One region of the Streptomyces sp. NPDC056628 genome, then DNA from elsewhere that is predicted to be linked to it. Evidence: riboswitches for the same ligand, from Rfam matches in the RefSeq annotation. Region 1 holds a riboswitch; each other region holds the start of a gene.
The links. Region 1 has a riboswitch for S-adenosylmethionine ahead of ACFRAC_RS14250 (aminotransferase class V-fold PLP-dependent enzyme). Riboswitches for the same ligand answer to the same signal wherever they lie in the genome.
Positions count from the first base shown of each region.

Region 1 (7,620 bases):
GGTCCTCGGCCGCACCTACGCGGCCCGGAGGTTCACGCACGAACAGGCGACCGCTGCGATCGTCGTGTCCTACTACTGGCACTTCGTCGATGTCGTCTGGATCGGTCTCTTCGCCACGATCTACATGATCAAGTAGCCGGGCCCGATCCCGCGCGCGTTCCACCAACGCACCTACCAGAAGCATCGACGCAGAAGATCCTGACACCGGGGTAATCCGTGAAAAAGCTCTCCGCACGACGACGCCATCCGCTGGCGGCAGTCGTCGTCCTACTCCTCGCGCTGGCGTGCACGGGGGGGCTGTACGCCGTGTTCGCGCCCGCGGACAAGGCGCAGGCCGAGGAATCCGCCCAGTCCCTCACCATCGAGGAGGGCAAGAAGCTCTACACCGTCGGCTGCGCCAGCTGCCACGGAACCAATGGTCAGGGCACCTCCGACGGTCCGAGCCTGGTGGGCGTCGGCGCGGCCGCCGTGGACTTCCAGGTCTCGACGGGCCGCATGCCGGCCGCCACCTCCCAGGGCGCCCAGGTCCCGCGGAAGAAGAACATCTACTCGCAGGCCGAGATCGACCAGCTCGCGGCGTACGTCGCCTCGCTGGGCGCCGGTCCGTCGGTCCCGACGAAGGACCAGTACGACCCCGAGGGCGCGGACATCGGCAAGGGCGGTGAGCTCTTCCGCAACAACTGCGCCCAGTGCCACAACTTCACCGGCAAGGGCGGCGCCCTGACGAAGGGCAAGTACGCCCCGAGCCTGGAGGGCGTCCAGCCCAAGCACATCTACGAGGCCATGCAGACGGGCCCGCAGAACATGCCGTCCTTCCCCGACACCACCCTGTCGGAGCAGAACAAGAAGGACATCATCGCGTACCTGCACGCGGTCAACAGTGACGAGACGGTGAACCCGGGCGGTCTGGAGCTGGGCGGCCTCGGGCCGGTCAGTGAGGGCCTCTTCGCCTGGATCTTCGGCCTCGGTTCCCTGATCGCGGTCGCCATCTGGGTCGCAGCTCGGACCGCAAAGGCCAGGAAGTCATGAGTAGCCAAGACATCCCAGAAGAGAAGCTGCCCGCTGAGCAGGGCGCCCACGTCGCGGTGGCGGACGAGAAGCACCCCTTCGCAGACCCGGGGCTGCCTCCGCACGAGCACCGGATCCAGGACGTCGACGAGCGGGCCGCCAAGCGGTCCGAGCGCACGGTCGCCCTGCTGTTCACGGTGTCCATGCTGGCCACCGTCGGCTTCATCGCCTCGTACGTGGCGATCCCGCACGACAAGTCGATCTTCGTCTTCCCGATCGGTCACCTCAACGCGCTGAACTTCGCGCTGGGCCTGACCCTCGGCACGGCGCTGTTCAGCATCGGCGCGGGCGCGGTCCACTGGGCCCGCACGCTGATGTCCGACGTCGAGGTGGCGGACGAGCGGCACCCGATCGCCGCCGACCCCGACGTCAAGGCCAAGGTCATGGCCGACTTCAAGCAGGGCGCCAAGGAGTCGGCGCTGGGCCGCCGCAAGCTGATCCGCAACACGATGTTCGGCGCGCTGGCCCTGTTCCCGCTCTCCGGCGTCGTGCTGCTGCGCGACCTCGGCCCGCTGCCCGGCACCAAGCTGCGCCACACGCTGTGGTCCAAGGGCAAGCTGCTCGTCAACATGAACACGAACGAGCCGCTGCGTCCCGAGGACGTCGCGGTCGGTTCTCTGACCTTCGCCAAGCCCGAGGGCCTGGAGGAGCACGACCACGATTTCCAGAACGAGATCGCCAAGGCGGCCCTGATGATCATCCGGCTCCAGCCGGACGACATCAAGGACAAGCACGAACTCGACTGGTCCTACCAGGGCATCGTGGCGTACTCGAAGATCTGCACCCACGTCGGTTGCCCGATCTCCCTGTACGAGCAGCAGACGCACCACGCGCTCTGCCCCTGCCACCAGTCCACCTTCGACCTCTCCGACGGCGCCAAGGTCATCTTCGGCCCGGCCGGTCACCCCCTGCCGCAGCTGCGCATCGGTGTGAACGACGAGGGCTACCTCGAGGCGCTCGGCGACTTCACGGAGCCCGTCGGTCCTGCATTCTGGGAGCGCGGATGAGCACTTCAGAGACCAACGAGTCCCGCGCTCGCGGGAAGGCGCCGGCCGGCGAACGCGTCGCCGACTGGGCCGACGGCCGCCTGGGGATCTACTCCCTGGCCAAGGCCAACATGCGCAAGATCTTCCCCGACCACTGGTCGTTCATGCTGGGTGAGGTCTGCCTCTACAGCTTCATCATCATCATCCTCACGGGTGTGTACCTGACGCTGTTCTTCCACCCGTCGATGAACGAGGTGGAGTACCACGGCAGCTACGTCCCGCTGCAGGGCCAGCTGATGAGCGAGGCGTTCAGCTCCACGCTGCACATCTCCTTCGACGTGCGCGGCGGTCTGCTCATCCGGCAGATCCACCACTGGGCGGCGCTGATCTTCCTCGCCGGCATGTTCGTGCACATGATGCGCGTGTTCTTCACGGGCGCGTTCCGCAAGCCGCGTGAGATCAACTGGCTGTTCGGCTTCCTGCTGTTCGTCCTGGGCATGTTCACCGGTTTCACCGGCTACTCGCTCCCGGACGACCTGCTCTCCGGCACCGGTGTCCGCTTCACCGAGGGCGCGATCCTGTCCATGCCGATCGTCGGCACGTACATCTCGTTCTTCCTCTTCGGCGGCGAGTTCCCGGGCGTCGACTTCGTGGCCCGGTTCTACTCGATCCACATCCTGCTGCTGCCGGGCATCATGCTCGGCCTGGTCGTCGGCCACCTGATCCTGGTCTTCTACCACAAGCACACGCAGTTCGCGGGGCCCGGAAAGACCAACAAGAACGTCGTCGGCATGCCGCTGCTGCCGGTCTACATGGCCAAGGCCGGAGGCTTCTTCTTCCTGGTCTTCGGTGTCATCGCGGTCATCGCGGCCATCGCGCAGATCAACCCGGTCTGGGCCATCGGCCCCTACCGTCCGGACATGGTCTCCACCGGCGCCCAGCCCGACTGGTACATGGGCTTCGCCGAGGGTCTGGTCCGCTACATGCCGGGCTGGGAGATCAACCTGTGGGGTCACACGCTGGTCCTCGGCGTGTTCATCCCGCTGGTGCTCTTCGGCGTGGTCCTCGCGGCGATCGCGGTCTACCCGTTCATCGAGTCCTGGGTCACCGGCGACAAGCGCGAGCACCACATCCTGGACCGCCCGCGCAACGCCCCGACGCGCACCGCGTTCGGCGTCGCCTGGATCACGGTGTACATGATCGGTCTGGTCGGCGGTGGCAACGACCTGTGGGCCACCCACTTCCACCTGTCGATCAACGCGGTCACCTGGTTCGTCCGGATCAGCTTCTTCGTCGGACCGGTCCTCGCGTTCATCATCACCAAGCGCATCTGCCTCGGCCTCCAGCGCCGGGACAAGGACAAGGTGCTGCACGGCCGCGAGTCGGGCATCATCAAGCGCCTGCCGCACGGTGAGTACATCGAGATCCACGAGCCGCTCAGCCAGGACGCGATGTACACGCTCACCGCGCACGAGCAGTACAAGCCGGCCGAGATCGGCCCGACGGTCGACGAGAACGGCGTCGAGCGCAAGGTGAAGGCGTCCGAGAAGCTGCGCGCCAAGCTCAGCAAGTCGTTCTACGGCACGGACGGCCAGATTCCCAAGCCGACCGTCGACGAGTACAAGGAGATCACGAGCGGCCACGGCCACCACTGATCGCTGCACCGCCACACACGGCAGAGGGGCCCCGTCCGGTCTTCGGACGGGGCCCCTCTCCGTGTCCGGCGCCTGGATAGGGTGGACCTCGTTGAGACCGATGTCCCGAAGTGCGGGACACCTGACCCTGGAGCGGCTTATGAGCGCTGTGACCCCCGCTGGAGGCGACACCGCGGCGGGCCGTTCCTGGCCCGAGGTCCTGAGCGCCCTGCTGGCCGGCCGGGATCTGAGCGCCGCCGACACCGCCTGGGCGATGGACCGGTTCATGAGCGGCGAGGCGTCCGACGCGCAGATCGCCGGGTTCATGGTCGCCCTGCGCGCCAAGGGCGAGACGGTCGAGGAGGTCAACGGCCTGGTCGAGGCGATGTACGCGCACGCGCAGCCCCTGGACATCCCGGGGCCCGCCGTGGACATCGTCGGCACCGGGGGCGACCGGGCCAGGACGGTCAACATCTCCACGATGTCCGCCGTCGTGATCGCCGGGGCCGGCGCCAAGGTCGTCAAGCACGGCAACCGCGCCTCCTCCTCGGCGAGCGGCTCCTCGGACGTGCTGGAGAAGCTGGGGATCAACCTGGACCTGTCCCCCGAAGGGGTGGCCCGGGTGGTCGACGAGGCCGGGATCACCTTCTGCTTCGCCGCCAAGTTCCACCCCTCGATGCGGTTCGTCGGCGGGGTGCGCCGGGACCTCGGCATCCCGACCTCGTTCAACCTGCTCGGCCCGCTGACCAACCCGGCCCGGGTCGGCGCCTCGGCCGTCGGCTGCTTCGACACCCGCATGGCGGGGCTGATCGCCGGGGTCCTCGCCGAGCGGGGCTCGTCCGCGCTGGTGTTCCGCGGCGACGACGGCCTCGACGAGCTGACGACGACGGCCACCTCACGCGTGTGGGTGGTACGCGACGGCGTGGTCCGCGAGGAGAGCTTCGACCCGCGGGACGTCGGTATCGAACTGGTGCCGGTGGAGGCCCTGCGCGGCGCCGACGCCTCCTACAACGCGGAGGTCGCCCGGCGGCTGCTGGACGGGGAGACCGGACCCGTACGGGACGCCGTCCTGCTCAACTCGGCCGCCGCGCTGGTCGCGCTGGACCCCTCGGACGCCCCGCTCACCGAGCAGATCCGGCGCGGCATGGCGAAGGCCGCCGAGTCCATCGACTCCGGCGCGGCCAAGCGGACGCTGGAGCGCTGGGTGGCCGCCAGCAACGCCTGACGGGCGAGTGCCGTCCCGCGATCCGGACACGGGTTGCGGGACGACGATCATCTCGCGTACTTTCCCGTACCAGGTCATGAGTGACAGTCATGAGGCCCCGGCCGACTGTCCGGCAACCCTCCGTCCGTGGCGGGGTGCCCCGGGTGAAGACCAGGCCGCAGGCAGCGAGGTCTGCGGCAAGCGCGGATCCCTCACGATTCCAGGGATCCTGGTCGTCGAGGAGTCTTCCGTGAGCAAGCGAATGCGATAGGGCCGCCGAGCCCCGCCTCCGCACACCCTTCTTCACTTTCACTCTTTCTCTCACGGAGTTCCGTCATGTCTGTCTCCAGTGCTGCCTCCGTCCAGGACATTTGTGCCCCGCTGCCCGTTCTGGGCGGTGATGTCACCGTCCCGCTCGTCACCGGTGGCGAGGTCACCTACGCCGCCCTCGACTACGCCGCCAGCGCCCCCGCCCTGCAGCGCGTCTGGGACGACGTGGCCGCCTACGCGCCGTACTACGGCAGCGTCCACCGGGGCGCCGGGTACCTCTCGCAGCTCTCCACCGACCTGTTCGAGAACGCCCGCCGGACCGTCGCCGAGTTCCTCGGCTGCCGCGACGACGACCAGGTCGTCTTCACCCGCTCCACCACCGACTCGCTCAACCTGCTCGCCGCCGCGCTTCCGGCCGGCTGCCACGTCTTCGTCTTCGAGACCGAGCACCACGCCTCCCTGCTGCCGTGGCGCGACGCCCGCGTCACCTTCCTCGACGCGCCCCGCACCCCCGGCGAGGCCGTGCGGACCCTGGAGCGCGCCCTTGCCGACCGCGACCCCCACGGCCCGGCCCTGGTCTGCGTCACCGGCGCCTCCAACGTCACCGGCGAGCTGTGGCCCGTGAGGGAGCTGGCGGCGGCCGCGCACGCGCACGGCGCCCGGATCGTGCTCGACGCCGCGCAGCTCGCCCCGCACCACCCGGTGAGCGTCCGCGACCTGGACGTCGACTGGGTCGCCTTCTCCGGGCACAAGCTGTACGCCCCGTTCGGCTCCGGCGTGCTCGCGGGCCGCTCCGACTGGTTGCGCGCGGCGGAGCCGTACCTCGCGGGCGGCGGCGCCAGCCGCACGGTGACCCGGCGCGAGGACGGGGGACTGGACGTCGAGTGGCACGACAGCGCCGCCCGCCACGAGGCCGGCTCCCCGAACGTCATCGGCGCCTACGCCGTCGCCTCCGCCTGCAAGGCCCTCACCGAGGCCGGCTTCGACGGCCTGGTCGCCCGGGAGCGGTACCTGATCGAGAAGGTGCGGGCCGGCCTCGCCGAGGTGCCCGAGGTCCGTGTGCTGTCGCTGTTCGGCGACGACGCCCCGCGCGTCGGTGTGCTCTCCTTCGTCGTGGAGGGCTGGAACAGCTCCCACTTCGCGGCCGCCCTGTCCGCCGAGTACGGCATCGGCGTCCGCGACGGGCTGTTCTGCGCCCACCCGCTGGTGCGGACCCTGCTGGGCAGCGACCCGCAGACCCAGGGGGAGTGCGGTGCCCCGGAGGCGGAGCCGGGCGAGAAGTCCCTCAACGCGATCCGGGTCAGCTTCGGCGCCGGGACGCCGGACGAGCACGTCGAGCGGTTCGTGACGGCCGTGCGGGAACTGGTGACGGACGGCGCCCGGTGGAACTACCGGACCGAGAACGGCCGTTGCGTGCCCGACACCTCGGCCTGAGCGGCCCGTCCCCGGCGGCGCGCCGGCACGGCCTGCGCCGCCGGGGAGCGCCCTCTCAGCTGTCGAGGCCGATGGCGAACGCGGCCTCCAGGTCGTGCTGGGAGTAGGTGCGGAAGGCGACGTGTGTGTCGGTGCCCTCGACGCCGGGGATCTTGCTGATCCGGCCCGGGATGACCTCCGCCAGGTCCTCGTGCCGCTTCACCCGCACCATCGCGATCAGGTCGTAGGTGCCGGTGACCGAGAAGACCTCGCTGACGCTGTCCAGCGACGCGATCTGCTCGGCGATCTCGGGGATCCGGTCCACGCTGGTCTTGATGAGGACGATCGCGGTGATCACGGCTTGTTCTCTCCCTCGGGGGCCGGAGCTCGGGTGCTCCTCACTCTAGTGCGCCGCCCGAAGCGCGCCCACGCGTAGCCGAAGCCCAGGCCGAAGCCCACCAGATGCGCCAGGTACGCCACCCCCGGCCCCGATCCCGCCCGGCCGGCCGCGACCCACTGGACGGCCACCCAGAAGGGCAGCACGATCCAGGCGGGGAAGCGCAGCGGCAGGAAGAGCAGGAACGGCAGCAGGCTTGTCACCCGTGCCGTGGGGAACAGGAAGAGGAACGCGCCGAGGACCGCCGAGATCGCCCCGGAGGCGCCGACCAGCGGCTGGGTGGAGTCGTCGTTCGCGGCGGAGTAGCCCAGCAGGGCCAGATAACCGCAGCCCAGGCAGAACAGCGTGAACTGCACCCGGCCCATCCGCTCCTCGGTCATCGCGCCGAATACGTAGAGGAAGAGCATGTTGCCGAGCAGGTGCACCCAGCTGCCGTGCACGAAGAGGGCCGTGACCGGGGTCAGCGCCGCCCGGGGCGTGCCCGCGAAGAGGTCCGCGGGCACCACGCCCCAGCGGTGGAAGTAGGCCCGCTGCGCGGCGAGCAGCTCCTCGCCGGAGCCGAACGCCGGATTGAGGCCGGCCGCCGGCCCGGCCAGGAACAGCGCGGCGCACAGGACGATCAGTGTGTGCGTCACCGGCGCCGGCGGC
Region 1 is NZ_JBHTWG010000008.1:228,204-235,823, reverse strand. Features, by position in the region: gene ACFRAC_RS14275 (heme-copper oxidase subunit III) at 1-136, shown strand, start outside; gene ACFRAC_RS14270 (c-type cytochrome) at 217-1,029, shown strand; gene ACFRAC_RS14265 (Rieske 2Fe-2S domain-containing protein) at 1,026-2,075, shown strand; gene ACFRAC_RS14260 (cytochrome bc complex cytochrome b subunit) at 2,072-3,709, shown strand; gene trpD (anthranilate phosphoribosyltransferase) at 3,849-4,913, shown strand; SAM riboswitch class IV at 4,986-5,102, shown strand; gene ACFRAC_RS14250 (aminotransferase class V-fold PLP-dependent enzyme) at 5,229-6,596, shown strand; gene ACFRAC_RS14245 (Lrp/AsnC family transcriptional regulator) at 6,652-6,933, opposite strand; gene ACFRAC_RS14240 (rhomboid family intramembrane serine protease) at 6,930-7,620, opposite strand, start outside.

Region 2 (7,620 bases), on a different contig from region 1:
TTGACGTCCGTGTAGAAGGCGCGGCCCGCCTCCAGGGTGCCGTGCCGGCTGAAGATGGCGTCCGCCTCGGCGGCGGCGAACTCGCGGCCCTCGTCGGAGTCGCCGGCCTGGAAGATGACGGGCCGGCCCTGGGGTGAGCTCGGGACGTTGAACTGCCCGTGGATGTCGAAGTGCTGCCCGGTGTGGGTGAACGAGCCCGCCTTGGCGTCCTTGAGGAACGTCCCGGTGGCCTGGTCCGCGATGATCTCGTCGCCCTGCCAGGAGTCGAAGAGCTCCTTGGCGGTGGCGAGGAACTCCTTGGCGCGGGAGTAGCGCTCCTCCTGCGGCAGGAAGCCGCCGCGGCGGAAGTTCTCCCCGGTGAAGGCGTCCCAGGAGGTGACGACGTTCCAGGCGGACCGTCCGCCGGAGAGGTGGTCGAGGCTGGCGAACTGGCGGGCGACCTCGTAGGGCTCGTTGAACGTGGAGTTGATGGTGCCGGTGAGCCCGATGCGTTCGGTGACGGCGGCGAGCGCGGCGAGCACCGTGAAGGTGTCGGGGCGGCCCACGACGTCGAGGTCGTAGATCTTCCCGCCCTGTTCGCGCAGCCGGAGCCCTTCGGCGAGGAACAGGAAGTCGAACTTGGCGCGTTCGGCGGTCCGCGCGAAGTGCGCGAAGGAGCTGAACTCGATGTGACTGCCGGCCCGGGGGTCGCTCCACACGGTGGTGTTGTTGACGCCGGGGAAGTGGGCCGCCAGGTTAATCTGCTTCACGGAGCGCTGAGGCTTCGAGGGGAGATTCGAAGGGACAGTGGAGCTGGTCATCGGTGGGTCCTTCCGGCTCAGGCGGCGGCGTAGCGGTTGGCGGGCCGGTCGAGGCCGAGCAGGCCGCGCAGGGTGCCGGCCTCGTAGGCGTGGCGGAAGACACCGCGCCGCTGGAGTTCGGGCACCAGGCCGCGGGTGATCGCCGGCAGGTCGTGGCCGGCGACGGCGGGGCGCAGCCGGAAGCCGGTGAGTCCGGCGGCGTGGAACTCCTGCAGAAGGTCGGCGAGTTGGGCGGGGTTGCCGGTGAAGATCAGTGCGTCGCCGGTGTACGGCTCCCCGGCGAGCGTGTCGAGCCGTTCCCGGCGGGCCCGCGCGGCGGCCGGGTCGTCGTCGAGGAACACGACGAGGTCTCCGAAGACGTGCAGCGGCTCGTCGGCGCGGCCCGCCGCCCGCTGTTCGGCGCGGATCGCGGCGACCACGGCTCGGGCGCCGTCGGCGTCGTGCGGTGTGACAAAGCCGATGTCGGCGGAGCGGGCCACGAGCCGGTAGGGCACGGTGTCGTGGGCGAGGGCGGTGACGACGGGCTGTCCCTGCGGCGGCCGGGGGGTGATGGAGGGGCCCTTGACGCTGAAGTGGCGGCTCTCGAAGTCGATGTAGTGGAGCTTGTCGCGGTCGATGAAGCGTCCGGTGGCGGTGTCGCGGATCTCGGCGTCGTCCTCCCAGCTGTCCCACAGCCGGCGGACGGCCTCGACGTGGTCGGCGGCCTCGTCGAAGAGCTCGTGGACGGCGGGGGTGTCGTAGTCGTCGATGCGTTCGATCGTGCGGCGGCCGAAGTGGGCGGCCTCGTTGGGGCGCGCGGTGATCTGGACGCGCAGGCCCGCCCGGCCGGAGCTCACATAGTCGAGGGTGGCGATCGCCTTGGATATGTGGAACGGCTCCGTGTGCGTGGCCACCACGGTCGGCACCAGTCCTATGTGGTGTGTCAGGGGGGCCACGCGGGAGGCGATGAGGACGGCGTCGAGCCGGCCGCGTACCTGGTCGGTGCGCCCGTCCGGGTCGAGGAAGTGCGAGGACTGCGGGCCGAGGCCGTCCTCGATGGTGACGAGGTCGAGCAGGCCCCGCTCGGCCTCGGTGACGAGGTCGGTCCAGTAGGCGGCGGTGAACAGGTCCCGGGGCCGGGCGGCCGGCTCGCGCCAGGAGGCGGGATGCCAGCCGGTGCCGTCCAGGGCGACGGCGAGGTGCAGGGTGGTGGGGCGTGAGGACACGGTCGGTGCCTTCCTGTGGTCCGTACGACGGCGCCGGGCCCTCCGCCGGGGAGGGCCCGGGCCCGGTGATGGTCGTCAGGAGTTGTCGAGCGGCAGGCCGGGCGGGTCGACCTCCGCCTTCTCCACGGCCTCGCCGGAGAGGTTCCACGCGGCGAGCCACTGGGCGTACTGCCCGTTGTCGACGAGGTGGTTGATCGCCTCGGCGAGCGGCTCGGCGAGCCCGCTGCCCTTCTTCGCGGTCGCGGCGATCAGGCCCTGCAGGGTCGCCCCGGCGCCGGAGAACCGCCCGGCGATCCGGGTCGGGTCGGGCGTGCCGCCGGTCTGGGTGACGTGGTAGGAGAGGTTGGGGCTGGGGCCGAAGTAGGCGTCGATCTTGCCGCTGTTCAGGGCCAGGTACGTGCTGTTGGTGTCCTGGAAGTACTTGACCGTCAGCTCCTTGCCCTCCTTCTCCAGGCGGCTCTTCCACTCCAGCAGGATGCGTTCCTGGTTGGTGCCGGCGCCGACGGAGACGGTCGTGCCGGCGAGGGTCCGGTAGTCGCCGTCGAAGCGGAACGTCGAGTCCTTCGGCGCCTCGAACGCCAGGTCGTCCTTGCGGTAGGAGGCGAACTCGTACTTGCGCTTGCGCTCCTCGGTGTCGGTGATGTTCGAGAAGCCGACGTCCACCTTGCCGCTGTCGATGCCGACGAACAGGTTCTCCCAGGTGAACCGCTTGACCTCGGGCTTGAGTCCGAAGACGGCGGCGACCAGACGCGCGAGGTCGATCTCGGAGCCGGTGAGGGTCTTCTGGTCGCTGCCCACGAATCCCAGGGGCGGCGCCCCGGAGGGCAGCGTGCCGGAGCCGATGACGAGTCGTCCGCTCTTCTTCAGGGCGGCGGGCAGCTTGGCGCTGATGGACTTCACCTCGGACACCTTGAGGGTCTTCTCCTCGGCGGCGCCGTTGGAGAGCCGGCCGACGGTGACCGTGCCGGTGCTGTCCTGCGTCGAGGTGGCGGCGTCGCTCTCCCCGCCGCAGGCGGTGAGCCCGGTGGCGAGGGTGGCGGCGGCGGTCGCGGCGGTGATGCCGCGGAGCAGGGCACGTCGGGTGATGTGGGTGGGCATGGCCGTCCTTGGGTGTGCGAGGCGGGTCGTGGGCGGGCGTGGGGGGAAAGCGGGCGAGCGGGTGGGAAACGGCAGACGGGCGTGGGTGGGGTCACAGGACCTTGCTGAGGAAGTCCCTGGTCCGTTCGTGCCTGGGTGCGTCGAGGACCTCGGAGGGCGGGCCCTGTTCGACGATCCGGCCGGCGTCCATGAAGACGACGCGGTCGGCGATCTCGCGGGCGAAGCCGATCTCGTGGGTGACGATGACGAGGGTGGTGCCGCTGGTCGCCAGGTCCTTGATGACGGCGAGCACCTCGCCGACGAGTTCCGGGTCGAGGGCGGAGGTCGGCTCGTCGAAGAGGATGACGCCGGGGCGCAGGGCGAGGGCGCGCGCGATGGCCACCCGCTGCTGCTGCCCGCCGGACAACTGCCGCGGGTAGGCGGTGGCCTTGTCGGCGAGACCGACCCTGGCGAGCAGGTCGCGGGCGAGTTCGAGCGCGGCGGCTTTGGGGAGCCGGCGGGTGGCCACGGGGGCGGCGGCCACGTTGTCGAGGACCGTCAGGTGCGGGAACAGGTTGAAGTTCTGGAAGACGAAGCCGATCCTGCCGCGCTGGGCGAGGATGGCCCGCTCGCTGAGCTCCTTGAGGCGCCCGCCGTGCCGGCGTACCCCGATCGGTTCGCCGTTGAGGCTGACGTACCCGATCTCGGGTTTCTCCAGGTGGTTGACGACCCGGAGCAGGGTGGACTTGCCGGAGCCGGACGGGCCCAGGATCACGGTGACCTCGCCGGGCCGCACCGTCAGGTCCACCCCGTCCAGCACGCGGTGGGCGCCGTACCACTTGTGCACGTCGTGCACCTCGACGGTGGCGGGCGCGTGGTCGTCGACGGCGGTGCTCATACGGCGGCCTCCCGGCGGACGCGGGCCCTCAGCTCGGTGACGGAGGCCCGCATTTTCTGGAGCGGGGTCGGCGGCAGGGAGCGTGTGGCGCCCCGGGCGTAGTACCGCTCGACGTAGAACTGGACGACGGAGACGACGCTGGTCAGGACGAGGTACCAGACGGTGGCGACCATGAGCAGCGGCACGATGTCGCCGGGGTAGGTGGAGCCCATGGACTGGGCGGCGCCGAACAGGTCGAGCAGGGACACGTAGAACACCAGCGAGGTGCCCTTGATCAGGCCGATGAGCTGGTTGACGTAGTTCGGCACGATGGACCGCAGCGCCTGCGGGAACACGATCCGGCGGAACTGGTAGCCCTTCGGCAGCCCGAGCGCGGCCGCGGCCTCGTGCTGGCCCTGGTCGACGGAGAGGATGCCGCCCCGGACGACCTCGGCGGCGTACGCGGACTCGTGGAGGCTGATGCCGACGACCGCGATGACGAGGTCGGTGGCGAGCTCCGACTCGTCGAAGGTGAGGAAGGCCGGCCCGAAGGGGACGCCGAGGCTCAGCGTCTTGTAGAGGGCGCTGAAGTTGTACAGGAACAGCAGGACGACGATGAGCGGGATGGAGCGGAACGCCCACACGTACACCCAGCTCACGGCGCGGAGCACGGGGCTGCGGGAGAGCCGGGCGAGCGCGAGCAGGACGCCGCCGACGAGGCCCAGGACGGCGCTGTAGGCGGTGACTTCGAGGGTGATGAGGAGGCCGTCGACGATGGTGGGCCGCAGGAACCAGTAGCCGAAGCGGTCCCACTGGTAGAAGGGGTTGGTGACCAGGCCGTGGACGAACTGGGCGGTGAGGACCAGGACCACGGCGGTGGCGATCCAGCGGCCGGGGCGCCTCAGCGGCAGCACGCGCTGGGCGGTGAGCGGTGCGGACGGGGTGGCGGCGGGCGGCGGCGCCTCGGCCAGGGAGACGGCGGCGCCTGGGGGTTCAGTCATGGTGGGCTCCGGCAGGAGTCGGATGCCCCCGCGGGACGTGGACACCTCGGCCGCGGGCACGGCCGGTCGACGGCAGGGCCGGGGAGGTGAGGGCGCACGGTCACCGGGGGCGGGGCGGGCGACGGCACACCGCCGCGGCGATGGTCGTCTGGGGTGCGGTGCCGCGGAGGAGAGGTCAGCCGCGGCGGCGGGCGCAGCCCGGCGCGGTACACAGTGCGCTGTTCACGCGGAGCAGATCGACGGCCCGGTCGGCGGCGAACAAGGTGGCGTACGCGTGGACGCGGCCGCGAGGGCGGCCTGCGGCCGTCCTGGGGACTGCGTCCATGGCGTCACTCACTCTTCCGGCCCGCTCGGGCCTGCGCGCTTACCGAAGTCATCCGGTCCGGTCGTCACCTGGGGCACCCCACCGCGACGCGAGGGTTGCCGGTCAGCGAGCCAGGGCTTGTCGCTGACGCTCATGACCGATCTGGGCCGTAGTCAATCCAGTTGAACGAGGAAATGTCAACGGTGGTCCACGGAGCGGGACGGTTCGGCGGCGGTCCTGGCGGTGTGCGCCGCCCAGTCCAGGATCTGCACGGCGGCTCCGGCGGCCTCCAGGCCGCGGCAACGGGCCTGGTGGCGGCGGGAGATGGCGTCCAGGTCGAGGTGGGCGCCGAACGCCGGGTGGGCGGCGAGCCGGCGGGCGTATCCCCACAGGGCGGTGTGGGCGGCGATCCGCTCGACGGCGGCGGCGTCCAGGTGGTGCCGGTGCACGGTGTCGAGCTGGACGAGGGTGACCCACAACTCGACATCGGCTGCCGTGATCTGATCCCTGATCATGCGGGTGCGTCCGGTCAGCCAGCGGTCGAGCGCGCCGAGGGAGCGCAACAGGGTCTCCAGAGCGGCCTCGCGCTCCGCCGGCCCGGCGCCGGCGGTGCCCGCGTTCTGCGCGGCGTCCTCGATGTCCTGCGCGCACATCCGCTCGACGGCCTCGATCTCGGACTCGGCGCCACAGGGGTACAGGGACTCGCGACAGCCGCCGAAGTGCCGGTCGAGGTCGCGCATGATGTCGGGGGCGTGCGTGCTCACGATGCGCCCGGACCAGTCGTCGCTGAGGACCGGGGCGAGGGCGGGTCCGGGGTAGCGGTGGGCGCTGGCCTCGTACAGCGGGCGCAGCCCGGTGTGCCCGCCGTCGGGGCAGTCGGGGACCGCGGGCAGGAAGGTCGCCGGGCAGACGTCACCGAGTCGGAGCAGGCTGTGGGCGACGGCGATGCGCAGGCCGTCCGGGCAGGCGATGGACAGATGGAGGCGGTAGCGGCGCGGCACGGCGTAGTGACCGCTGCGCGCGTCGCTGCCGATGCGGCCGCGGAAGGCGGGGGCGGTCCGGGTGGACGTGTGGGCGGCCGACGGTGCGACGGTCATGGCTCTCCCCTGGGCAGGCGTGTGGGCATACGGCTGGGCCGGCGGGTGGACGTCCGGCGGGCGTGGGCATGCGGCGAAGTGGTGTGCGGGCATGCGGACCAACGCGTGGCGGGGGGTGGCGGGGGCCGCGCTCAGAGGTCAGATCGCGCTGCAGACGCGCTGCAGGTCGATGTGGCGGCGGGAGGTGAGGAGGGGCGTACGGGTCACTCGACCGGTGACCGTCCCTTCGTGCCCCATGCTTCCCTACCTGTTCACTAGGAAACCTATGGTGAGTGTCGGTCCCCGCGTGCCCGGCGTCAAGAGGGCGTCCGAGGATCGGTCGTCCCGCTCCCCCCTCCCTCGTGCCCTCGTGGAAAACCGTGTGCCGTGGGGCCGTGGCCGGCAGTACGGTGCCCGGCGTGATCGATGACGACGGATATTTCGGAGAGCCCATCGCGGCCCGCTACGACGACACGACGGGGGACATGTTCCGTCCCGAGGTCGTGGACCCCGCGGTCGATCTGCTGGCGGAGCTGGCCGGTGACGGCGCTGCGCTGGAACTCGGCGTCGGCACCGGCCGGATCGCCCTGCCGCTGGCCGCGCGGGGCGTGCCGGTGCACGGCATCGACATGTCCCGGGCGATGGTGGCGCGGCTGCGCGCCAAGCCCGCCGGTGACGGGGTGGACGTGACGATCGGGGACTTCGCGACGACACGGGTGCCGGGCGAGTTCGCCGTCGCCTACCTCGTGTTCAACACCATCAACAATCTGACGACGCAGGACGCCCAGGTCGACTGTTTCGCCAACGCGGCCGCGCATCTGCGTCCCGGCGGCTGTTTCGTCGTGGAGGTGGGGGTGCCGGAGCTGCGACGGCTGCCGCCGGGGCAGAGCGCGGTGCCGTTCCTCATCGGCGACACCCGCTGGGCGTTCGACACGTACGACCCCGCCACGCAGGCCATGAGCTCCAACTACGTGACCATCGCCGACGGCCGCGCGGAGCACCGCTCCATCCCGTTCCGCTACGTCTGGCCGGCCGAGCTGGACCTGATGGCGCGGCTCGCCGGTCTCAGGCTGCGGGACCGGTGGGAGGGCTGGGCCCGCGAGCCGTTCACCGGGGAGAGCGTCCGGCATGTGTCGGTGTGGGAGAAGCCGGCCGGCTGAGCGGGGCGCGCGGGACCGGTCAGGGGTTGGTCCAGGCCTCCGGGTCGTCCGCGAGGTGCAGGACGTCGTCGGGGAGTTTCGCCGCGGCCACGTCGGCCAGGGTGACCTCGCCGAGGATCT
Region 2 is NZ_JBHTWG010000024.1:44,522-52,141, forward strand. Features, by position in the region: gene ACFRAC_RS25120 (NtaA/DmoA family FMN-dependent monooxygenase) at 1-800, opposite strand, end outside; gene ACFRAC_RS25125 (LLM class flavin-dependent oxidoreductase) at 818-2,005, opposite strand; gene ACFRAC_RS25130 (transporter substrate-binding domain-containing protein) at 2,081-3,103, opposite strand; gene ACFRAC_RS25135 (amino acid ABC transporter ATP-binding protein) at 3,195-3,980, opposite strand; gene ACFRAC_RS25140 (amino acid ABC transporter permease) at 3,977-4,960, opposite strand; SAM riboswitch class IV at 5,316-5,423, opposite strand; gene ACFRAC_RS25145 (glutathione S-transferase C-terminal domain-containing protein) at 5,462-6,361, opposite strand; gene ACFRAC_RS25150 (putative leader peptide) at 6,500-6,598, opposite strand; gene ACFRAC_RS25155 (class I SAM-dependent DNA methyltransferase) at 6,760-7,500, shown strand; gene ACFRAC_RS25160 (Rrf2 family transcriptional regulator) at 7,520-7,620, opposite strand, start outside.
Region 2: it holds a riboswitch for S-adenosylmethionine, as region 1 does, so the genes downstream of both, ACFRAC_RS25140 (amino acid ABC transporter permease) here and ACFRAC_RS14250 (aminotransferase class V-fold PLP-dependent enzyme) in region 1, are expected to answer to the same signal.

Region 3 (7,620 bases), on a different contig from region 1:
CCGGGCGGAGCGCTGACGGCAGGGATAGGTCCGCCGCCGCTGGATAGGGTCCCGTTATGGCCCGTCACAACGACCTGACCGACCCGCCCCCGTCCGCCGGCGCGGCCCTTCCGGAGCCGGCCACCGGACCCGGCCGGGACGGGCTCGCCGCGCTGCTCGCCCGGCCCGCCCGCGCCCTGATCGCGCTGGACTTCGACGGTACCCTCGCGCCGATCGTGCCCGACCCCGAGAAGGCGCGGGCCCATCCCGAGGCGGTGCCGGCGCTGGCCGCGCTCGCGCCCGAGGTCGCCGCCGTGGCCGTGATCACCGGCCGGCCCGCCGAGGTGGCCGTGCACCACGGCGGCTTCGCCGGGGTCGCGGGGCTGGAGCACCTGGTGGTGCTCGGGCACTACGGTGCCGAGCGCTGGGACGCCGTCAGCGGTGAGGTGTCCGCGCCCGACCCGCATCCCGGGGTCGCCGCCGTCCGCGCCGCCCTGCCCGCCCTGCTGGCGGACCACGAGGATGGCACCTGGGTCGAGGACAAGGGGCACGCGGTCGCCGTGCACACCCGCCGCGCGGCCGACCCGCAGGGCACCTTCGACGCCCTGCGCGGCCCGCTCACCGACCTCGCCGGGCGCAACGGCCTGATCGTCGAGCCGGGCCGGATGGTCCTCGAACTGCGCCCGCCCGGCATGGACAAGGGCAAGGCGCTGCGTGACCTCGCCCGCGACCTGGACGCCGAGGCGGTCCTGTACGCCGGGGACGACCTCGGCGACCTGCCCGCCTACGCCGCCGTCGACACCCTCCGCGCGGCCGGCACCCCCGGCCTCCTGGTGTGCAGCGGCAGCGAGGAGGTGACGGCGCTCTCGGAACGCGCGGACGTGGTGGTGACCGGCCCCGAGGGCGTCGTCACCCTGCTCCGCGCCCTGGCCGATCGGATCAGATCGGCCCACCCGGACAGGGACTGACCGCTCGCCGGGCCGGGGCGTCCCCGCTCTGCCGGGGCTGCGGGCGGCCTGCCTCCGCGCGCCCCGGCGTCCAGGGCCCTCGGGTCTGCCGGTGCGCGGCGGCGGGAGGATCACGACGGCCCCCGGAGCACCGGCTGACCGCCCGCCCCGCCGGGGCGTCCCCGCTCGCGGCGGAGCCGCCGGTCACCCGCGACGTGCTGCCGGCCCGCGCCGCCCGGCCCGGTGGTGTGTGGGGCAGGGGTGGGAACGTGGGGGACCGGCCGGGCACGGGCTGACAGTCGTCGGCCGGGGGCGTCCCCGCTCGCGCCCGTCCGGGGCCCCGGCGGGATTCCCGGCACCTGCGGCGGCTTGCCCGCACTGCGACGTCGACGGCCCGCTCGAGGCTCGGGCGTCAGGCCCGGTCGTCCCTCAAGGCGTTCAGCTGGTCCAGGAACCACTGGGACGGGGGCAGGGCCGTCGCGGCCGCGGCCAGGCGCTTGGAGCGTTCCGCTCGTTCCGCCGGGGGGACGGACAGCGCCTCGTGCAGGGCGCGGGCCGTGTCGACCACGTCGTACGGGTTGACCGGGACGGCGTCCTCGCCGAGTTCCTCGAAGGCGCCGGCCTCGCGGGACAGGACCAGGACGCAGCCCTCGTCGGAGACGAGCGGCACCTCCTTCGCGACCAGGTTCATGCCGTCCCGGATCGGGTTGACCAGCGCCACGTCCGCCAGCCGGTAGGCGGCCAGGGAGCGCGCGAAGTCGTCCTTGACGTGCAGCACGACCGGCGTCCAGCCGGGTGTCCCGTACCGCTCGTTGATCTCCTGGGCGACCCGCTGCACCTCGGCCGTGTACGCGCGGTAGACGGCGAGGTCCTGCCGCGAGGGGTAGGCGAAGGCGACGTGCACCACCCGTTCGCGCCACTCGGGGTGGTCGTCGAGCAGCTGCCGGTACGCCAGCAGGCCGCGCACGATGTTCTTCGACAGCTCGGTGCGGTCGACCCGCACGACGGTCCGGCGGGCCGAGCCGTCCGGGGCGGTGCCGATCTCGTCCCGCAGTGCGGTCATCCGTTCGGTCACGTCGGCCTCGTGCGACCGCGCCCGCAGGAAGTCCGCGTCCGCGCCCAGGCCGTGCACCCCGGTCCGGGTGCCGCCGAGCCCGCCGGCGAACCGCTCGCAGCACGCCTCGAAGGCGTCCGCCCAGCGCCGGGTGAGGAAGCCGAGGCGGTCCGCGCCGAGCATCCCGCCCAGCACCTGACGGGCGATGTCGTCGGGCAGCATCGCGAAGTACTCCGGCGGCGCCCACGGCGTGTGCGAGAAGTGCCCGATCCGCAGGTCCGGACGCAGCTCGCGCAGCATCCCGGGCACCAGCGTCAGGTGGTAGTCCTGCACCAGCACGGCCGCCCCGGGGGCCGCCCGCTCGGCCAGGGCCTCCGCGAAGGCGCGGTTGTAGGTCTCGTACGAGGCCCACTGCCGCCGGAACTCCGCGTCGAAGACCGGCTCCAGCGGCGTCTGGTAGAGCATGTGGTGGACGAACCACAGGACCGAGTTCGCGATGCCGTTGTAGGCGTCCGCGTGCACGTCGGCCGGGATGTCCAGCATCAGCACGCCGTCCTCGCCGACGCCGCGGCGCACCGCCTCCCGGTCGCCGTCGGAGAGCGCCGAGCACACCCACAGGGCGCCCGCGTCCGGGCCGATCGCCGACAGCCCGGAGACGACTCCGCCACCTCCCCTCTTGCTGTGCAGCGAACCGTCGTCGCGCACCTCGTACGAGACCGGGCCGCGGTTCGAGGCGACCAGTACCTTGGCAGCAGTCTGCGGGGAAGCCATACGCCTCAACCTAGCCCGGCCCGGAAACGCTCAAACGTGCGGTTCGGCTCAGTGGGGGGCTCACGTACGCGCTGTATACGGCCGTGGTGCGGCGTTCACGCGACCCTGCGCGCCGCGTACTCCGCGATCTCCACCATGGGCGGCCGTTCCTCGGTGTCCACCGAGTACGTCCGTGGCTCGAAACCGTCCGCGCCGCGCTCGAACTGGGTCAGCGACGGGCGCACCAGATGCCCGCGCGCCAGCCGCAGCTGAGCGGTGCGGTAGATCGCGGCGGACATGCGCCCCAGCGCCTGCCCGTCCTGGTGCCGGTGCTTGCGCACACCGACGTCCACCTGCGCGAGGGCGTCCAGACCCACCAGGTGCAGGGCGTCCACCAGCATGCCCAGCTCGACGCCGTAACCGACGGGGAAGGGCAGCTGTTCCAGCAGGCCGCGGCGGGCCGCGTACTCGCCGCCGAGCGGCTGCACGAATCCGGCCAGCTGAGGCCAGTGCATGTTCAGCAGTGGGCGGGCCATCAGCTCGGTGACCCGGCCGCCCTGTCCGGACGCGCCGCCGAGCGGGCGGTCGTACATCGCCTTGACCAGGTCGACGCCGGGGTCGGTGAGCAGCGGGCCGACGATGCCGACGACGAAGTCCGAGGAGAACTCGCGCAGGTCGGCGTCGATGAAGCAGACGACGTCCCCGCCCGTCACCAGCAGCGAGCGCCACAGCACCTCGCCCTTGCCGGGCACGGCGGGGATACGGGGCAGGATGTCGTCGCGGTGGACGACCCGCGCGCCGGCCGCCGCCGCGACCTCGGCGGTGCGGTCGGTGGACCCGGAGTCGACGACGACGATCTCGTCGACCAGCGGCACCTGGTGCACGAGGTCGTGGGCGATGATCGCGACGATGTCGCCGACCGTCTCCTCCTCGTTCAGAGCGGGCAGGACGACCGAGACCGACTGCCCCGAGCGTTGCTTGGCGGCCAGCACGTGGTGCAGCGGACGGTCGGCCAGGGACCAGGAGCGGCTGATCAGCCAGCGCTCGACTTCTTCCAGCACGGTCGGCGGCTCCTCACTGTCGAAAGACGTCGGTGCTCCATCTCGCGGTTCGGACGGCTCCCTCAACTGTCCTGGCCTTCGGTTACAGTCTTGAACAGCGCGAGTGACCATCGCATGTCAGGGGTCGCCCGCCGTTCACAACTGCATGACAACCGCATACCGCTCATCCAGAGGGGCAGAGGGACACGGCCCGATGAAGCCCCGGCAACCCTCCAGTCGGTTCTCGTAGATCAGCGTCGATCGTCACCGTTGATCGTCTCCGCGAGGCTCCCGGCTAGGGAAGGTGCCAAATCCGTCTCACGGCGAGATGCGTCGTGAGGAAGATGAGGAGAAAGGGCCTCGCCTCACATGGCTGTGCAGACTGTTGCAAGCAGCACCGACTCCACCGTAGACCTCGGCCCCGCCGCCGCGCTGTCCTGTCGCGAGTGCGGCCACCGGGTACCGCTCGGCCCGGTCTTCGCCTGCGAGGAGTGTTTCGGCCCGCTGGAGATCGCCTACGACTTCTCGGGATACGACACCGAGAAGCTCCGTCAGCGCATCGAGGCGGGCCCCGCGAACATCTGGCGCTACGCGCCCCTGCTGCCCGTCCCGGCCGACGTGGCGGACAAGCCGAACATCAACCCCGGCTGGACCAAGCTCGTCAAGGCCGACAACCTCGCCCGGGAACTGGGCGTCACCGGCGGTCTGTACGTCAAGGACGACTCCGGCAACCCGACGCACAGCTTCAAGGACCGCGTGGTCGCGCAGGCCCTGGAGGCGGCGCGCGCCTTCGGCTTCACCACCCTGTCCTGCTCGTCGACGGGCAACCTCGCCGGCGCGGTGGGCGCCGCGGCGGCCCGCGCCGGCTTCCGCTCGTGCGTGTTCATCCCGCACGACCTGGAGCAGGGCAAGGTCGTCATGGCCGCGATCTACGGCGGCGAGCTCGTCGGCATCGAGGGCAACTACGACGACGTGAACCGTTTCTGCTCCGAGCTGATCGGCGACCCCGCCGGCGAGGGCTGGGGCTTCGTGAACGTCAACCTGCGGCCGTACTACGCCGAGGGCTCCAAGACGCTCGCGTACGAGATCTGCGAGCAGCTCGGCTGGCGGCTGCCGGACCAGCTCGTCGTGCCGATCGCCTCCGGCTCCCAGCTCACCAAGATCGACAAGGGCCTCCAGGAGCTGATCAAGCTCGGTCTGGTCGAGGACCGGCCGTACAAGATCTTCGGTGCCCAGGCCGAGGGCTGCTCGCCGGTGTCCACCGCCTTCAAGGCAGGTCACGACGTGGTCCGTCCGCAGAAGCCGGACACCATCGCCAAGTCGCTCGCGATCGGCAACCCGGCCGACGGCCCCTATGTCCTGGACATCGCCCGCCGCACGGGCGGCGCCGTGGAGGACGTGACGGACGCGGAGATCGTCGAGGCGATCAGGCTGCTCGCGCGGACCGAGGGCGTCTTCGCCGAGACCGCGGGCGGGGTGACGGTGGGCGTCACGAGGAAGCTCATCGAGAGCGGGGCGCTCGACCCCGCCAAGACCACGGTCGTCCTGAACACCGGCGACGGCCTCAAGACGCTGGACGCGGTGGCGGGTACGGGCCTCACCGCGACGATTCGTCCCAACCTTGACTCCTTCCGAGAGGCTGGCCTCGCATGAGCGTGACCGTTCGTATCCCGACCATCCTGCGCACCTACACGGGCGGGCAGGCCGAGGTCGCCGCCCAGGGCACCACCCTGGCCGAGGTCATCTCCGACCTCGAGAAGAACCACACGGGGATCGCGGCCCGGGTGCTGGACGACCAGGGCAAGCTGCGGCGCTTCGTCAACGTGTACGTCAATGACGACGACGTGCGTTTCGAGCAGGGTCTGGAGACCGCCACCCCGGACGGCGCAGGTGTCTCCATCATTCCGGCCGTCGCCGGCGGCTGACCGGATGACCGAACATTACCTCCGGTAACGCTGGTTACCGAGCGTTCAACGAATTGCCTCCTCCGTGAGAGAAGCGGAGGAGGCAATTCTGTGTGATTGAGCGGGGTACAGTTGGGGAACGCACCGCCGGTCCACGGACCGGCCGTCTTTGATTTCTGCCGCCGGCCCGACAAGAAGTAGCCAAAGTCCGCGGGCCCTATGCGGCTTTTGTTCCGTTTGCCCGGCCCGACTTGACCTGAAGTCAGCGGAATTGTCGCCACATTCCCGACCGGTCGTGCCCGGATTTCTCGTCCGATTGACCTGTTGCAGACGGCAGTTGGGCAGATACATTCAGCCGCGGTCGACGCGTTCCGGCGCACGCCCCCGACCGATTGGGGGGTGAGGTCTGACCCGGATCCGCGAAGTGTGGATCTGTGCAAGGGCCAGTAATAGGGGAGTTAGGCATGGCTCAGGGCACCGTCAAGTGGTTCAACGCGGAGAAGGGGTACGGCTTCATCGCGGTCGACGGTGGTGCGGATGTTTTCGTCCACTACAGCGCGATCCAGATGGACGGGTACCGCACCCTGGAAGAGGGCCAGCGGGTCGATTTCGAGATCTCGCAGGGTCAGAAGGGGCCGCAGGCGGACATGGTCCGGCTGGCGACCGGCTGAAGCACGCGTCGACGAACAGCAGCGACGTTCTTCTTCGAAGGGCCCGCGCCTCCTGGGGGCGCGGGCCCTTCGCCGTGCCCGCGCGCCCCTGCGCGCGAGCAGACGCACGCCCGGGCGCCTTGCACTCTCGTACCCCGAGTGCTAATCATTGGCGTTAGCACTCTGAAGGTGAGAGTGACAAAGGAGGACCGGGTCGGTGAGGCCCGCAGGCCAGGTGGGGCAAGGAACCACGCGGCCGGCGAGCCGTCCGTCGCGGGCGCGGGCGCGGTCCGAAGGAATCACCCCCAGTCCTGGAGGGACCACTTCACATGGCCAAGATCATCGCGTTCGACGAGGAGGCGCGGCGCGGCCTCGAGCGCGGCATGAACCAGCTCGCGGACGCCGTCAAGGTGACGCTCGGCCCCAAGGGCCGCAACGTCGTCCTCGAGAAGAAGTGGGGCGCCCCCACGATCACCAACGATGGTGTCTCCATCGCCAAGGAGATCGAGCTCGAGGACCCGTACGAGAAGATCGGCGCCGAGCTGGTCAAGGAAGTCGCCAAGAAGACGGACGACGTCGCCGGTGACGGTACGACCACCGCGACCGTCCTCGCCCAGGCCCTGGTCAAGGAGGGCCTGCGCAACGTGGCCGCCGGCGCCAACCCGATGGCCCTCAAGCGCGGCATCGAGCGTGCCGTCGAGGCCGTCAGCGCCGCCCTGCTGGAGCAGGCGAAGGACGTCGAGACCAAGGAGCAGATCGCCTCCACGGCCTCCATCTCCGCCGCCGACACCCAGATCGGCGAGCTCATCGCCGAGGCCATGGACAAGGTCGGCAAGGAAGGCGTCATCACCGTCGAGGAGTCCCAGACCTTCGGTCTGGAGCTGGAGCTCACCGAGGGTATGCGCTTCGACAAGGGCTACATCTCGGCGTACTTCGCCACCGACATGGAGCGTATGGAGGCCGTCCTCGACGACCCGTACATCCTGATCGCGAACTCCAAGATCTCCTCGGTCAAGGACCTGCTCCCGCTCCTGGAGAAGGTCATGCAGTCGGGCAAGCCGCTGCTGATCATCGCCGAGGACGTCGAGGGCGAGGCCCTGTCGACCCTGGTCGTCAACAAGATCCGCGGCACCTTCAAGTCCGTCGCGGTCAAGGCCCCGGGCTTCGGCGACCGCCGCAAGGCCATGCTCGGCGACATCGCCATCCTCACGGGCGGCGAGGTCATCTCCGAGGAGGTCGGCCTCAAGCTGGAGAACGCCACGCTCGACCTCCTGGGCCGGGCCCGCAAGGTCGTCG
Region 3 is NZ_JBHTWG010000014.1:18,706-26,325, reverse strand. Features, by position in the region: gene ACFRAC_RS18905 (DUF3263 domain-containing protein) at 1-16, shown strand, start outside; gene otsB (trehalose-phosphatase) at 57-947, shown strand; gene ACFRAC_RS18895 (trehalose-6-phosphate synthase) at 1,339-2,751, opposite strand; gene ACFRAC_RS18890 (glucosyl-3-phosphoglycerate synthase) at 2,847-3,791, opposite strand; SAM riboswitch class I at 3,952-4,121, shown strand; gene thrC (threonine synthase) at 4,140-5,423, shown strand; gene ACFRAC_RS18880 (MoaD/ThiS family protein) at 5,420-5,695, shown strand; gene ACFRAC_RS18875 (cold-shock protein) at 6,139-6,345, shown strand; gene groL (chaperonin GroEL) at 6,654-7,620, shown strand, end outside.
Region 3: it holds a riboswitch for S-adenosylmethionine, as region 1 does, so the genes downstream of both, thrC (threonine synthase) here and ACFRAC_RS14250 (aminotransferase class V-fold PLP-dependent enzyme) in region 1, are expected to answer to the same signal.

Region 4 (7,620 bases), on a different contig from region 1:
TCGCCGAGAACCTGGCGAAGCTGCTGGCGCGCACCCGGCGGCCGGTCAAGCTCGTCGACCACACGCTGGAGGTCTTCGGGTCCTTCTACGGGCAGATCACCGAGCCGGTGGTGCGCAAAGCGGTACAGCTTCTGCACGAACAGGGCGGGACGCCCAGCAACGGCGTGGGCGTGAAGAAGACCCGAGAGATCACCCTGTACCCCGGCAACCGCGCGGCCTGATGCTGTGGCCGGGCCGCACCATGTCCGGCTGCAGCGAACAGACCGCTCAGGCTGCGACCGGCAGCGGCATCTGGTCCCAGGTTCGGCCCTGCAGGAGCCGGCCGCCGGCCTTCGGGGTGCGCCCGCCCCACTGCTTGAAGAAGAAGGCGACACCGGCGTCCTGGCAGGTGTCGCGGATCTGGGTGACCCAGGCTTCGTCCACAGCCCGGTGCCCGCGGCCGGACTCGCCTCCGGCGATCACCCAGTGAATGTCGTCCAGGCGCAGACCGGGCAGGGGCCCCAGCAGCGGCTCGCAGGACAGGAACCGCACGGTTGCGGGAACGTCACGCAGATCGTCGACGCGCACCAGCTCCTTCTCCGTCTCCACCGACACGCCCATCCAGACGTTGTCCGGCCAGTCGAGCTTCGGCGCGAGTTGCCGCAGGCGCCGGGCACGCTTGGTGAGGACCTGGTAGGTGTGCTGCGGGGTGTCGGCCATGACCTGGAAGACCTGGCGCACGAAATCGAGCGGTACCCGGGCGTGGAACAGGTCGGACATCGAGTTCACGAACACCGTCCGCGGACTCTTCCACCCGTAGGGAACCTCCAGAGCATCCGGATGAAGCGTGACACCGAAGCCGGGACCGGACGTGCGGGAATCACCGTCGTTCTGGTACTTCGCCGCCCCCATCGCCTTCAGCCGCTTCGCCAAGGTCAGGGCATAGCAGTTGTCGCAGCCGGGGGACACACGGTCGCACCCCGTCGTCGGATTCCAGGTCGCCTCGGTCCACTCGATCGCACTACGGTCGCTCACCGGTCTCCTCCTGTCCTCGCGTGCGCGGCCGCGCCTGGGGCTGCCTCGGTGTGCTGCCTAACGATGCCCTCTGAACCGGGACACCCAGGCACGCACAGCAGCATCCGCGCGCACTCGGTCGAATCTCGTGACACCACGTCTCGAACCTCCGTTCAGGAACCTAACGCTTGCGATCGAGCACAGGTTGGGCGAAGGGCCTTTTCTCACCGGCGGTTCAGCGCGCCGTCGCGGCCTGCGCCGAGGCCGTAGCCTGCTCGCTGACCGGCGAGGGACTGCAAGGGTCCGGGGAGCGCCGGAGCCGGTTTTGACGGTAGGGATCAGCGCTCTCCAGAGGGGTCGACGCACCCCGCGCACGGCGCCAGAATTCCGCATCGGCCCGTCAACGCCCGCACTACGATGCGCCGATGAACGAGCCGGCGCCGTCCGTACGGCGCACCCTGTACCAGCGCGGGCCGCTGCGCCGCTCACGCCGGCCGAGCAGTCCGAACCCGGAGACGAACCCGAGACGCCGGCCCCCGCACCGGACACGGCCGAACCGGCGACGACCACGTCCGCGGATTCGGAGGTCGAGCCGCTGCTGTCCGGCCTCGACGCGGAAGACCTGCGCGACCTCGGCGTTGCCGAACAGCTCATCGACCTCGCCCTCGCGGTCATCGAGAGCGACGAGCTTGACGCCCTCGTCTCCGGCGCCCCCCTCCTCACCAAGGACATCCTGTACGGTCTCGCCGCCGGGCTGTCCCTCGACGAGGTCCGCAAGGAGATCACCGCCCCGGTCGACGTCGCACTCGCCGAGTCCGAGCTGCAGGAGCTGGACGCGGCGCTTGCCCGCACCACCGTCACCACCATCGACGACGCCCTCAAGGACATCCTCGAGGAGGGCGACTTCCGCGCCTGGAAGGTCTTCCTCCATCCCGCCCAGGCCAAGCTCGTCGACCGTCGCTACAGCGGTCCCTTCCGCGTCTCCGGCGGCCCCGGCACCGGCAAGACCATCGTCGCCCTGCACCGCGTCAAACAGCTTGCCGAACAGCTGACCCCCGGCCACAACAAGCCGATCCTGCTTACCACCTTCACCAAGAACCTCACTACCGAACTGCGCGCACGCCTCGCCTCACTCCTCGAGCCCGAGCAGCTCGCCCGCGTCGACATCACGCACATCGACCAGCTCGCCGCCCGCGTCCTCAACGAGAACACCCTCTCCGGCGCCGGAAAGCAGCGCATCTATGACAGCGTGGCCCTGAACATCCTCCGCCAGATCCTTCTCGAGCTCGACGAGAAGCTGGGACGCCGAATTCCTCTACGAGGAATGGGAGCAGGTGATCCTCGGCCAGTCCCTCGGCACCCGCAAGGCCTACTTCGACGCCCGCCGCACAGGGCGTGGCCGCTCCGTCAGCCGCCCTGACCGCGCCCAGGTCTGGAAGCGCCGACAGCCCGCGTCCGGCTCCTCACGATGCTCGCCCGCTGCTGCGCCGCGTCCGCGCAGGCGGAGCGGTGGGCGGCCTGTCGGGGAGCCAGCCCGACCTACTATGCGACATCCCGCGGCTTCGTCCTGGCTTTCATCTCCCCTTGCCGTAGGTCAGCCCCGGCAGACGGGAGCGATGGATCCGCATAGATCATGATGGACCTCCGGGATTCTTGAAGGGCCATCATGATCCCTACACAGACGCACAGGCCGAGGACGGCGAGCTGCCTGGTCAGGCCCCATGCCGAGGAACCGAGGGGCACGGCGCACTCGCGGCATGTTGCACACTCAAACGGCACAGCTGCTCGCTCTCCGCCCTTCGGCTGGACGGAAACAACAGGGCACAGCAGCCTGGGGCCGTCAGTCGGTCACAGCTCGGTCAGAGGGACGTGGCAGCGTGTCCAGTGGACGCTCCAGTCGCCGTCGAGCGGGGTGTATCCGGCCTCCCGCACCCGTTCCGTCGCCTGTTCCAGGTGGCTCCGCAGTGCTTCGAGACTGCCGCTGCCCACCTCCTTGCTGCCAGCGTCCAGCTCCAGCTGGAGGTACATGACGTGGTCCTCTCCCCGGTGCTCCGCACTGAACTCGACGGTGTAATAGCCGTCGCTGCCCTGGCTGTAGATGGACACATAGTGCTGCGTGATCTCGCCCGGATCGAAGCCGTACTCTTCAAACACTTCAAGGGTCTCGTACGGCGGGTCCGTGACGTCGCACGAGCTGCACCACCACTGGATCTGCCATGGACCGTCCGGGGCCCATCCCTGCCTTTCCAGCCTTGCCTGGGCGAGTTCGGTGAGGGTGGTGAGCGTTTTGAACCAGTCTCCGTCGGTGTCCGGGGTGATGTCGCCGCCCAGGTGATGGGCCGACTCCTTCCCCGTTCCTTCGGCGAAGTCGTCCACGACCGTCAGAACGCAGCCGGTGTCCTCCTGGTACTCCACCTTCGCGTACCGCCGCTTGTCCTCCTCGTCTCCAAGGCGGTTGCCGGGCATGCCTGCGTCCGTCCGGGCATCGGTCCCGTTGGCCTCCTCGCCTCCCGCAGACATCGGGTCCGGCTCCTGCGGCCCGGCGGGTGCGCGCCGGTGAGGATTGAGGCAGACCGACTCCAACCGGGCCGTTCCGATACGGCTGCTGATCAGCGATCCGGGAACACATTCCTCCTGGTTGACAGCACGTGCCTGAAGGGGTCGGTCCTCGCTGCGGTAGAAGGCGATGTCGAATCCGCTGTCGAGCCACTCATCGAAGATCTCGTTAGTTCCTGGCAGGCCGGAGCTGCTCACCTCGGCCGTGCAGAACAGTGCCCGGGCGGTGTTGAGGCCGATGGTCACCAGGCCCGCGCGGCCCGGCTCCGCGACTGCGGACCTGGCGGGTTCGGGTGCCGGCTCAGGCTTCTGGGTCTGCCGCCCCGTCGGCACTTCGGGGATCGCGTCGGAAACGGGCACGGGCGGTCAACCTTCCGGAGTCGATGGACCCCGGTAGTGCACGTCCACACCCCGGTGATCTGCGACTTCCCAACGCACCGCGCGCTGGGCTGGGTCGTCACCCGGGGCATCCGCAGCGAGCGAGATGTCTCCAGCAAGCCGGGGCTTGACGCTGGAACTCGTGACCGGGCGCGAAGCTAACACCCGTCCGGGTTTTGCACAATGTGATCCACAACGCTGTGCCCCTTGACCGGTGGTGTGGCATAGTTCCGCCCGGTCACGACGCGATCGCGCCGAGGACCGGCTCCCACGGCCTTGTGGGAGCGAGCACCGATCTCCCTGCCGGTGGGTAAGGGGGTCCTTCGTCCACAGGAGGGCCTCATGCAGGTCACTGACGCTGCGACCACACCCCCGAACTGGGATCTCTACCGGCGGACGGTCGTCGATATCCGATTCCCGGACCGGACGGTACGGGTCGCACCGCGTCCGTGGGGCACGGCCGAGGGCCCTTTCCCCGAGCTCCCCGGACCTGCCGGAACCGCCGCCCCCCACGGCCGTCCCGCCCTCGCCGCGGACAACGCCCGCGCTCAGGCCCTGCTCCTTGACGAACTTGACCGGCGAGGGCTCGCGTGGTGGCCCGCAGCGGGAGGTGATGCGCACGGCACGCACATCGAGCAGAGCGTCGCCATCGCCGGCTTGAGCGACTCGGCGGCACGTGAACTGGGACGGTGCCTCCGCCAGGACGCGGTCTTCGCCTGGACCCCCGGTGCCTGGCATCTGCTGTCCTGCGACGGCGGCGTGACGGATGTCCAGGGATGGACGGCTTTCACCAACAGGGGCCGGAGCCTCGTCACTTGGCCGACCGCCTGACGGACCCGCGACCGGACGCCGAAACAACAGCACCAGGAACAGGAAAACGATGGGCATGTACCCCATGCGCACCCCAGACCGCTGCCCCCGATGCGCCAGGGTGCTCTCCGGACCGCCCGCCGAGCGGGTCAAGGCCGACGGTTTCCCCGCGGACGTGACCTACGAAACCGACCCCGTGTGCGGTGCGCGCTGGCATGTGTGGGACAAGACCTCCCCGCTTCGTCACTTGGCCCGCCCTCACGTGGACGGCACAAGCTGACGTCACGATGCTGGAGCCGTACGCCCACACCGACGTCGACGCGGTCGCCCACCGTGCCCCTGCCGCCCGCTGCCAGGACCAAACCATCTGCCCGGGCGTTCCGGCGGGTGCTCTGTCGTATGGAAGAACGGGTCTCAACGTTCCTGCTGGAAGGCCGGCCGCATCGAATGATCGGACAAACTGTGAGTACTGCTGGCTTCGGAGGGGGGATCCAGCCCGCTCGCTCCGGCGATCCCTCCCGGATCCGAACGCGGCTGCGGGCTCGGCTTCATCCACGCCCATCCCCAAGGTCGGGGATGGCAGCGACTGAATGCTGTTGATCATGAGGCTGAGGCGTCTTTCGCCGCGCAGACCCAGGTGATCACCGGGCGCCCCCTGGTCGGTCTGACCTTCGCGGCCACGGATGCCGGATTCGGCGCCCGCGTATGGCAGCAACAAGCCCCCCGCCGCTACGCCCCCACCGAGGCGGAGAGCGTCCGTGTGGTCGGCGGCCGCCTGACGGTCACCTTCAACAACCGCCTCCTCCCCGCGCCACCGGCCACGAACCGGCAACTGCGCACCGTCTCCGCCCGGGGACAGACAACCCAGGACGACCTGGCTCGCCCGCACGTGGGGGTCGTCGGATGCGGCTCGGTCGGCATGCTCGTCGTCGAAGCCCTGGCCCGCACTGGCATCCAGAATCTGAGCCTGTTCGACTTCGACACCGTCGAAGAGGTCAACCTCGACCGGCTCCTTAACGTCACCATCCGCGACGTTCACCTGCACCGGGCCAAGGCCCGCCTCGCTGCCAGTAGTGCCCGCCGCGCGGCGACCGCTGCCACCTTCCGGGCGGCGCCGTACGAGCTGAGCGTGGTCGAGCCGGCCGGGTTCGCCGCCGTGGCCGACTGCGACGTGATCTTCTCCTGTGTCGACCGGCCTTGGCCCCGCGCCGTGCTCAACCTCCTCGCCTACGCCCACCTCATCCCCGTCGTCGACGGCGGCATCGCGGTCGACGCCCGCGGCGGACGCCTGCGCGGCGCCGAATGGCGCGCCCACATCGCCGCCCCTGGCCGCGCCTGCATGGAATGCCTGGGCCAGTACGACCCCGCCCACGTCCAAGCCGAACGTGACGGCGCTCTCGACGACCCGGCCTACATCACCGGCCCGCCCGCCGACCATCCGCTGCGCCGCAAGGAGAACGTCTTCGTCTTCTCCAACAGCGCTGCGGCCGCGCAGCTGAATCAGTTCGTCACTATGACGACCGCACCGGGCGGGATCGCCGACACCGGCGCCCACCTGTAGCACCTGACCACCACCCTCGACCACCGCGAGGACGGCTGCGAGACGGGCTGCCCCTACGACGGCATGCTGCGGACGCTTGGCGACGATGCTCCCGTCACCGTCACGGGACGGCACCCAGCTGCTGAACAGGCGCGCGCTGCACGTGCCCGCGCGGTACGCCGCTGGCCGCTCCGCGCCCGGCGGGCCGTCGACGACCTCCTGCACCGACTCCGAGGAAAGCACCCGGCCAGAAGCATCGGGAGGACCACGCCTATGCGCTTGGCCCGCCCCGCGGCCCTCGTCACTAGGGGCTTCAGCTCAGCGTCCGCATCGGCGATCTCCTGGCTGAGCGCCCGGTATCGGCGGCGAGACGCCGCAGAGCGGTCCTGACGGCGCAGGCCGGGTCCGCCAGATCGCCAGCGGGACGGGAGCGGGCCAGGTGGTCGACCAGCTCCACCGTGGGCATTCCCCGGAACTGCTCGCGCACCTCGGTAGGGGCGGTGATGATCAGGGTGCGGATCTGGTTGATGGCCTGGGTGCGGGCCTTGATGGCTGAGCTGCGGGCTACCCGCAGGGCGCGGATGGCCTCGGCGATGCCGTCGCGGGACTTCGGCGTCCCCTTTGCACGGCCCGAGAGGACGGCCATTGCTGCGGCGTAGGCGTCGACGGGATCGGACTTGCCATTGTCTCTTCGGGCCTTGCGGTCGGGCCGGTCGACCTCCATGACGGTGATGCCGTTCGCCGTCAGGAACCGAGCCAGCTCGGCTCCGTAGGCGCCGGTTCCCTCCACTCCGACAGCGAGGACCTCGCCGTGCGAGCGCAGCCAGTCCAGTAGCTGCTGGTAGCCGGCCGGGCTGGTGGGGAACGGCTGCGTGGCCAGGTGACGGCCGACCGTGTCGATGACTGCGGCCTGGTGGATGTCTGTGTGGGTGTCGATCCCGCCGATGACGGCTATCTCATCCGCTGCCATGCTGGTGTCTGCTGTCCTTCCGTACGGCACGTGAGGGGCGGCACGCGCGCCGGTCGGGCAGACGGACAAGACAGTGATGGGACCTTTGGCCGGGCTCCTATGAAGTCACGGATGCCCGATCGGCCGCGCGCAGCGGCACCGCTTGGTAGATCGACAATTCCAAGCAAGGCCAACCCAAGTGCCGGTCAGCTGCCGGGTCAGACCTCCAAGCGGTGCCGCGGGCTACATCATCACTGTCAGCTGCTGCAGCAGCCCACCCCGCCCAGTCAGCTGCAGCCCCTCCGACCGGGCCCGCTCCACCAGCATCGCGACCAACTGCTCGTCGGACACGGGCGCAGGCTGCCCAGGCTGGGCACTCTCGACAGGCTCCACG
Region 4 is NZ_JBHTWG010000051.1:16,313-23,932, reverse strand. Features, by position in the region: gene tcmP (three-Cys-motif partner protein TcmP) at 1-221, shown strand, start outside; gene ACFRAC_RS34105 (DUF5131 family protein) at 268-1,014, opposite strand; gene ACFRAC_RS34100 (UvrD-helicase domain-containing protein) at 1,319-2,413, shown strand; gene ACFRAC_RS34095 (hypothetical protein) at 2,842-3,909, opposite strand; SAM riboswitch class IV at 3,966-4,075, opposite strand; gene ACFRAC_RS34090 (DUF3293 domain-containing protein) at 4,270-4,758, shown strand; gene ACFRAC_RS34085 (ThiF family adenylyltransferase) at 5,375-6,298, shown strand; gene ACFRAC_RS34080 (transposase) at 6,591-7,247, opposite strand.
Region 4: it holds a riboswitch for S-adenosylmethionine, as region 1 does, so the genes downstream of both, ACFRAC_RS34095 (hypothetical protein) here and ACFRAC_RS14250 (aminotransferase class V-fold PLP-dependent enzyme) in region 1, are expected to answer to the same signal.